One region of the Kitasatospora sp. NPDC057595 genome, then DNA from elsewhere that is predicted to be linked to it. Evidence: riboswitches for the same ligand, from Rfam matches in the RefSeq annotation. Region 1 holds a riboswitch; the other holds the start of a gene.
The links. A riboswitch is a leader RNA that binds a small molecule or an ion and turns the genes downstream of it on or off. The one in region 1 is predicted to bind cyclic di-AMP.
Positions count from the first base shown of each region.

Region 2: linked by a shared signal. The riboswitch ahead of ACFU9E_RS22475 (NlpC/P60 family protein) and the one ahead of ACFU9E_RS27935 (transglycosylase family protein) in region 1 are both predicted to bind cyclic di-AMP.

Region 1 covers NZ_JBHVGL010000021.1:159,196-163,079, forward strand. Annotated here, with positions in the region: gene ACFU9E_RS27925 (LacI family DNA-binding transcriptional regulator) at 1-153, shown strand, start outside; gene ACFU9E_RS27930 (hypothetical protein) at 250-450, opposite strand; gene ACFU9E_RS27935 (transglycosylase family protein) at 634-1,839, opposite strand; cyclic di-AMP (ydaO/yuaA leader) riboswitch at 1,826-1,952, opposite strand; gene ACFU9E_RS27940 (hypothetical protein) at 2,258-3,884, shown strand, end outside.
Region 2 covers NZ_JBHVGL010000015.1:36,967-40,850, reverse strand. Annotated here, with positions in the region: gene ACFU9E_RS22480 (NlpC/P60 family protein) at 105-1,148, shown strand; cyclic di-AMP (ydaO/yuaA leader) riboswitch at 1,493-1,649, shown strand; gene ACFU9E_RS22475 (NlpC/P60 family protein) at 1,660-2,862, shown strand; gene ACFU9E_RS22470 (NlpC/P60 family protein) at 3,112-3,884, shown strand, end outside.

The DNA.
Region 1 (3,884 bases):
CTGACCACCGTGCGCCAGCCGGTGGAGGCGATGGCCACCGCGGCGGTGGACGCGCTGCTGGAGGAGGTCGGCGGGAACGCCGCGCAGCGCGGGGAGTTCATGTTCCAGCCGGAGCTGGTGATGCGCGGGTCGACCGGCGCCCGCGCGCGCTGAGCGGACCCGGGAGAGGGCCCGGGAGCAGGCTGCTCCCGGGCCCCTTCGGTGTGCCCGGGTCCTTCGGGGGTCCCGGGCTCCTCGGCCTTCCCGGGCTCAGCCCTCCTGGGTGTTCGGACGCTCCTGGGAGACCCGGTGGCCGTCGGCGGCGTCGCCGGTGCGGGTCCCGGTGCGCCGGCCCCGCTCCAGGTAGTCGCGGAGGATCAGTTCGACGGCGTCCTGCGGGCTCCTGGTGCCGGACAGCGTCATCACGTCGATCGCGAGATTGGCGTCGAGCGAGACGGTGACCTGTGCCATGGTGACTCCTCCTCGGGTGCAGGGCAGCAGCATGCCCGCCGCGGCCCCGTTTGGCCACGGCCGTCCGGCGCCCGGACCCGCCCCGGCGCGTCCGCGCAGGCCGAAGCCCCCGGGGAGGAGCGGCAGGACTCTCCCCGGGGGCTTCGGCGCGGCAGGTGCGGCAGGTGTGACGGTGTGGCGGGGTCAGACCCGGCCGGCGAAGTCCGGGGCCCAGTTGGCGACGGTCTGGACGCGCACGCCCGAGCTCGGGTTGGCGGCCTCGACGTACTTGCCGTCGCCGATGTAGAGCGCGACGTGGTAGACGCCGGAGTCCTTGCCGTTGTTGGACCAGAACAGCAGGTCGCCGGCCTTGAGGGCGTCCAGCGAGACGTGGGTGGACGCGGCGGCCTGGTCGGCGGCGATACGCGGGACGGAGATGCCCGCGGCGCGCAGCGCGGCCTGGGTGAGGCCGGAGCAGTCCCAGCCGCCGTTGCCGGTGCCGCCGTAGACGTAGGCCTGGCCGACCTTCGACTGGGCGAAGGCGACGGCGGCGGCCATGCTGCCGGTGGCGGTCGGGGCGGGGGCCGGGGTCCCGGCCTGCGCGGCGGGCTTGGTCGCCGGCGGGGTGGCCGGGGTCTGGGCCTGGCCCTGGGCGCCGCCCTGGTCGCGGTTGAACCAGTCGAAGCCCTGGCCGGTGGCGCGCTCGCCGAGGGTCAGGTGCTGGCCCGGGTAGATGGCGTGCGGGCCGTCGGTCAGGGTGGCGCGGTTGAGCTCGTACAGCCGCTGCCAGCCGCCCTGGACCTGGTGCCGGTCGGCGATGGTGGACAGCCAGTCGCCGGCGACCACGGTGTAGTCCTCGGCGGCCTGCTGACCGGCCTGCTGACGCCACTGCCGGCTCTGCGGGGCCGCGGCGGGCTTCTCGGCGGGCTTCTCGGTGGGCTTGGCGGCCGGGGCCGGGGTCTGGGCGGCCGGCGTGGTGGCGGCGGCGGAGGAGGTGTCCACCGCGGCCGGGGCGCCGCCCTTGGTCAGACCGGCCTGGACCGAGCAGACCGGCCAGGCGCCGGGGCCCTGCACGGCCAGGACCTTCTCGGCGATCGCGATCTGCTGGTCCTTGGTGGCCAGGTCGGCACGCGCGGCGTAGCCGGTGCCGCCGAACGAGGCCCAGGTGGAGCTGGTGAACTGGAGGCCGCCGTAGAAGCCGTTGCCGGTGTTGATGCTCCAGTTGCCGCCGCTCTCGCACTGGGCGACCTTGTCCCAGGTGGCGACGGAGGCGGCCGAGGCGGTGCCGGCGGTCAGGCAGGGGATGGTGAGGCCGATGCCCGCGACGCCGAGGGTGGCGATCGCGCGACGGGTACGGCCGGACAGTCGGGTGCCGTTGGTGGGCAGCATGAAGACGCGGTCCTCTCCCACGCCTGCGAGGTGAGCTGTCGGATTCGGGCTGGAGTTGCCCGGCCGCGCTGTGGACGCGGCTTCACCCCTAGCCCCGGGCCGGTCCGTGGACCGGTCCTGGGCGAACTACCTGTGGTTCCCCCGCTCCTGCCGTGGTGCATTGCGCTGCCAGTGCGCCCGACGGCAGGACTCGGCGTCGCGGACGAACTGGGTCCGTGTGGCCACGAACGGGGAGCACGTTAAGCAGAGGCGCGTTCAAACCGCAAACATGTGTGACTCTCGTCACGGTTTACGAAATCCCGGCCGAATGGCCGCCCTTCATGATCAGAAATGACCGATTTCCCGCAACGCCGGTGGCGGCCAATGCAACTGCCTATGCTTCAGAGCGTCGGCGGCACGCCGGCACGCCGCAGCCGTCCGGGGAGAGGGCTACGCACCGATGGGCATCGACGAGGAGCCGGACGCCTCCCGTCCGGCCGTTCGGCCGGCTGGAGCGCATCGCCGGGCAAAGCACCGCAGAGCGGACATCCCACCCGAACCGACCCGAACTCACCTGACCCGCCGGGCATTACTGCGCTGGCTCGCCGTCGGCACCGCCTTCGCGGCGATCAGCGGGGAGGAGGTCCTGCGCCGCTCGCTGACCGGCGAGACCCGGCTCGTCACCCCGGCCGCCGTCATCGGGACGACCCCGACCGAGGCCGCTGGACCGATGGGCCCCGACGGCGGCCACGGCGGCGCCCCGACGGACGGCAGCGGCCCGCCGGTCGGCGGAGCCCCCGAACAGCCCGCCCCCGCGCCCACCGTGGACCAGGGCGGACGCCGCTGGTCGGACCGGGCCGGCTGGGGCGGCAACCCGCCCGGCCCGCGCGGCGCCGTACGGATCACCGACCGGGTGCTGCTCGACACCGACGCCGAGGTCGGCTCCCTGCTGGTCGAGCCCGGCGGCGCGCTCACCTTCGCCGCCGACCGCACCCTCACCCTCGCCGCCGCCGGCAACGTCGAGGTCCGCGGCGCCCTCGCCCTCGCCCCCGACGGCACCCACGTCCACACCCTGCGCTTCCCCGGCGTCGACGAGAAGCGCTTCCAGGGCGACGGCATGAAGGTGGTCGACACCGACGTCGGCCTCTGGGTCACCGGCGCGGGCTACCTGCGGCTGGACGGCGCCGCCAAGACCGCCTGGGTCCGCGCCGAGGGCGAGCTCAGGGCCGGCGACACCGCCCTCGCCCTGGCCGCCCCGCCCGCCGGCTGGCTGCCCGGCGACGAACTCGCCGTCACCCCGACCGGCCCGCCCGACCAGGAGGGCTTCGCCGACCGCTACGACCTCGTCACCATCCGGTCCGTCAGCGGAACCACCGTCACCCTGGAGACCCCGCTCAAGCACCCCCACCCGAAGGTCGCCGCCGGAGGGGGCGTCACCGTCGGCGCCGAGGTGCTCAACCTGACCCGCAGCGTCCGGGTCGAGGGCACCGCGAAGGGCCGCAGCCACGTCCACCTCACCAGCTCCCGCCGCGCCGACGTCCGGCACACCGCGCTGCGCTGGGTCGGCCCGCGCGCCGACACCAAGGAGACCTGGAAGGGCGCCGACGGCACCGCCCCGGTCACCGCGCCGGTGCTCGGCCGCTACGGCCTGCACTTCCACCGGCTCGGCGACGCCGCCCGCGGCACCGTCGTCGAGGGCGTGGTGGTCCGCGACGCCGGCAGCCACGCGTACGTCCCGCACGCCAGCCACGGCATCACCTTCCGCGGCTGCATCAGCCACGAGACCTGGGAGGACGCCTACTGGTGGGACGGGCCGCTGGACACCCGCACCCCCCAGCAGCCCTCCGACGACATCGTCTACGAGTCCTGCGTGGCCTCCCGCACCCTGCTCGAACCCAACCCCCGCGCCTACCGGCTGACCGGCTTCAACCTCGGCGCCGGCACCGGCGGCAAGGCGCTGGACTGCGTGGCGGTCGGCGTGCGGGGGGCCAACGGCGCCTCCGGTTTCGAGTGGCCGGAGAACAGCGAGGGCGTCTGGACCTTCCAGCGCTGCCTGGCCCACAACAACCTGCAGGACGGCATCTTCG
Region 2 (3,884 bases), on a different contig from region 1:
GGGAGTGGCGCGAAGCGTGGATCTTCACTAGGGTCTGGCGTCAAACCTATTTTCCGGATTCTCACCCCTTCGGGTGAGGCCATTGGAAGAAGGAGCCGGTCCCTTTGGCCTCCCACCGCCGTCCCAAGCAGCCGAGCCGCGCGCGGGTCTCCGTGCTCACCGCTGCCGCTGCGACCGCGGTCGCTCTCTCCGCCCAGGTCGCCGCCCACGCCGCGCCCAGCCCGTCGCCCAAGAAGGACGACGTCAAGGCGCAGATCGACCAGCTGCAGGAGGAGGCCGAGCAGGCCACCGAGCGGTACAACGGCGCCAAGGAGCGCGCCGACCAGCTGCGCAAGCAGGCCGACCAGCTGCAGGACCAGGTGGCCCGCGGCCAGGAGCAGATGACCCAGCTCCAGGCCGGGCTGTCCGAGGTGGCGGGCGAGCAGTACCGCACCGGCGGCATCGACCCGTCCGTCCAGCTGATGCTCTCCTCGGACCCGTCCGGCTACCTGGACAAGGCCTCCAGCGTGCAGCAGGCCAGCTCCAGCCAGGCCGAGGCGCTCAAGGGCCTGCAGGACCAGCAGCGCCGGCTCGACCAGCAGAAGACCGAGGCGGCCGCCGTACTGGCCTCGCTGGACACCACCACCAAGGACCTGAACCAGTCCAAGGCCGAGGTCAACAAGAAGCTCAAGGAAGCCCAGGACCTGCTGAACTCGCTGAGCGCCGCCGACCGCGCCGCGCTGAAGGCGGCGCAGCAGCAGGCCGACCGCGCCTCGCGCGGCAACGAGCGCACCGACCTGGGCAGCCTGCCGCAGGCCAGCGGCATGGCCGGCGCCGCGGTCTCCAACGCGATGGGCAAGCAGGGCTCGCCGTACGTCTGGGGCGCCACCGGCCCGAGCACCTTCGACTGCTCCGGTCTGATGGTCTGGGCGTACGGGAAGGCCGGCGTCTCGCTGCCGCGCACCTCGCAGGCCCAGGGCAACTACGGCACCCGGGTGCCGTCGCTGGCCGAGGCCCAGCCGGGCGACCTGATCATCTACCGCAGCGACCGCAGCCACGTCGGCATGTACATCGGCAACGGCATGGTGGTGCACGCGCCGCACACCGGTGACGTGGTGAAGGTGATGAAGGCCGACGCCATGCCGATCAACACGATCCGCCGGGTCTGACGGACCGGCACGACACGCCCGGGCGGCCCGCCGAGGGCTCCTGTGATCAGCGCCACCTCCGCACGGGGGTGGCGTTGGCGTTTCGCCCGCCCGTTCGACCGTCTGACGGAAAATGATCAGCCGGACGTGGATGGTTGGTCACGGTCGGTCATATTCACAAAAGAACTTGGGCATTCTTCCGGCTTTTTTCTGACAAGGATTTGAACGGATCACGGATCTGTTACTAGGGTCGTGACTCGAACCACGCACAGTCGATCACCCAGCCTGGGTGGCGGCGGGGTTCGCCGCCGAGTTCGCGAAGCAGTGGGACGGGGCCTTCGGGTCGCCCGTTCGAGTGAGGACCCAGTAGTCGGGGGCCCGCTGTGGAGCGGAGCCGGGGAACCACGTTCCTCCGGGGTGAATCGGCGCCAGGCCGGCCGCGCGAGCGGCGGGTGAGGCGTCGTAGGGCACGCTTCCGCCCGAACCCGTCAGCTCACCCGGTAGGCGGATGAGGAAGAAGGAGTCCGCCTTCGTGGCGTCCCATCGTCGTCCCAAGCCCGCCGGCCGCGCCCGTGTCTCGATCCTGACCGGGGTGGCCGCCGCTGCCGTCGCCCTCTCCGCGCAGTCCGGCGCCCACGCCGACCCGACGCCGACCAAGGATCAGGTCAAGGAGCAGGTCGACCAGCTCAACGAGCAGGCCGAGGTCGCCACCGAGAAGTACAACGGCGCCCAGGCCAAGCAGCAGGAGCTGCAGAAGCAGGTCGCCGAGCTGCAGGACAAGGTGGCCCGTCAGCAGGCCTCGGTGATCGAGGCGCAGGGTGGTCTCTCCGAGATCGCCGGCGAGCAGTACCGCACGGGCGGCATCTCGCAGACCGTCCAGCTGATGCTCTCCGCCAGCCCGGACAACTTCCTCAGCCAGGCCGACGCCCTGAACCAGGCCGGCTCCACCCAGTCCGGCGCGCTGAAGGAGCTCCAGGAGCAGCAGCGCAGGCTCGACCAGGACCGCACCGAGACCCAGGCCAAGCTCGGCGAGCTGGAGGCCACCACCCAGCAGCTGAAGTCCTCCAAGGAGGAGGTCCAGGGCAAGCTGCAGAAGGCCCAGGACCTGCTCAACACGCTCACCGAGCAGGAGCGTCAGGCCATCCGCGCGGCCGAGGAGAAGGCCGCCGCCGAGGCCAAGGCGAAGGCGGACGCCGCCAAGGCCGAGGCCGCCAAGGCCGCCAAGGAGAAGGCCGACGCCGAGCGCGCCTCCCGGGACAACAACCGCAGCAACCTGAGCGCGCCGTCCTCGGGCTCGTCGAGCTCCTCCGGCTCGTCGAGCTCCTCGACCGCGTCGGCCCCGGCCGCCGAGGCCACCAAGCCGGCCGCGCCCGCCGCCAACGGCTCGCGCGCCGCCGCCGCGATCGCCGCCGCCGAGAGCAAGCTCGGCTCGCCGTACGTCTACGGCGCCACCGGCCCCAACTCCTTCGACTGCTCGGGCCTCACCGGCTGGGCGTACGCCCAGGCGGGCGTGTCGCTGCCGCGCACCTCGCAGGCGCAGGCCACCGCCGGTACCCAGATCGGGTCGGACATCTCCAAGGCCCAGCCCGGCGACCTGGTGATCTTCTACGGCGACCGCCACCACGTGGGCATCTACGTGGGCGGCGGCCAGGTCATCCACGCCCCGAAGCCGGGCGCGTCGGTCCGCTACGAGTCGGCCTCCAACATGCCGGTCAACACCATCGTGCGCCTCTGACCCACGGTCGGCAGGCTCCGTCGGGCCCGGTCCCCCATGCGGGGGACCGGGCCCGCGGCGTTCCCCGGCCCGACGGGGCGCTCGGTCCGCGAACCGATCTGACGTCCGATAAGTGTCCGAATATTCGGGTTCGGAGGGGTTTGGAATCGGTTGCCCGGACTCGCTAACGTCTGCCACCGGACGCCCGCTTCGACCGCCGCCCGTCCCGGCGCGGCGGCGGGCCGGGCCCAGGATCGGAGCCGACGTCGCATGGCCGTGCACCGCCGTTCCCCGCTGTCAGGTGCGCACGCGCTCGCCCGGGCGCTGGTGTTCACCGCGGCGGCCACCACCGCGCTCGGCGTGGCGACCGCCGGCTGTGCCCAGGCCGCGCCCGGCTCGCCGGACGGCCCGGCCGACCGCAAGGACGTCAAGGCCCAGGTGGAGCAGCTCTACGACGAGGCCGAGCAGGCCTCGGAGCGGTTCAACGCCGCCCAGGAGGCCCAGCAGAAGCTCCAGAACGAGACCGGGACGCTGCAGCAGCAGATCGCCGTCGCCCAGGACGAGCTCAACCGGCTGCGCGGCGACCTCGCCACCGTGGCGGGCGCCGAGTACCGCGGCGGCGGGATGACCCGGACCGTCCAGCTGATGCTCTCCACCGACCCGGAGGGCTACCTCTCCCGGGCCCGCACCCTCGACCAGGCCGCCGAGCGGCAGAACGAGACCCTGCACGAGGTGGTGGGCCGTCAGCGGGTGCTCGACCAGCGCCGGGCCGAGGCCACCGCCAAGCTCGCCGAGCTGGAGCAGACCCGCAAGGCGCTGGCCGAGAGCAAGCAGCAGATCCAGCAGCGGCTCGCCACGGCGCAGCGGCTGCTCAACAGCCTCGGCACCGCCGAGCGCGCCCGGCTCGCCGCCCAGGACGCCCGGGACGCCGAGCAGCGCGTCACCCGCGGCACCGACCGGCTGGACCTCGGCAGCACCCCGCCCGCCTCCGAACGCGGCGCCGCCGCGCTGGCCGCCGCGGTGCGGATGATCGGTTCGCCCTA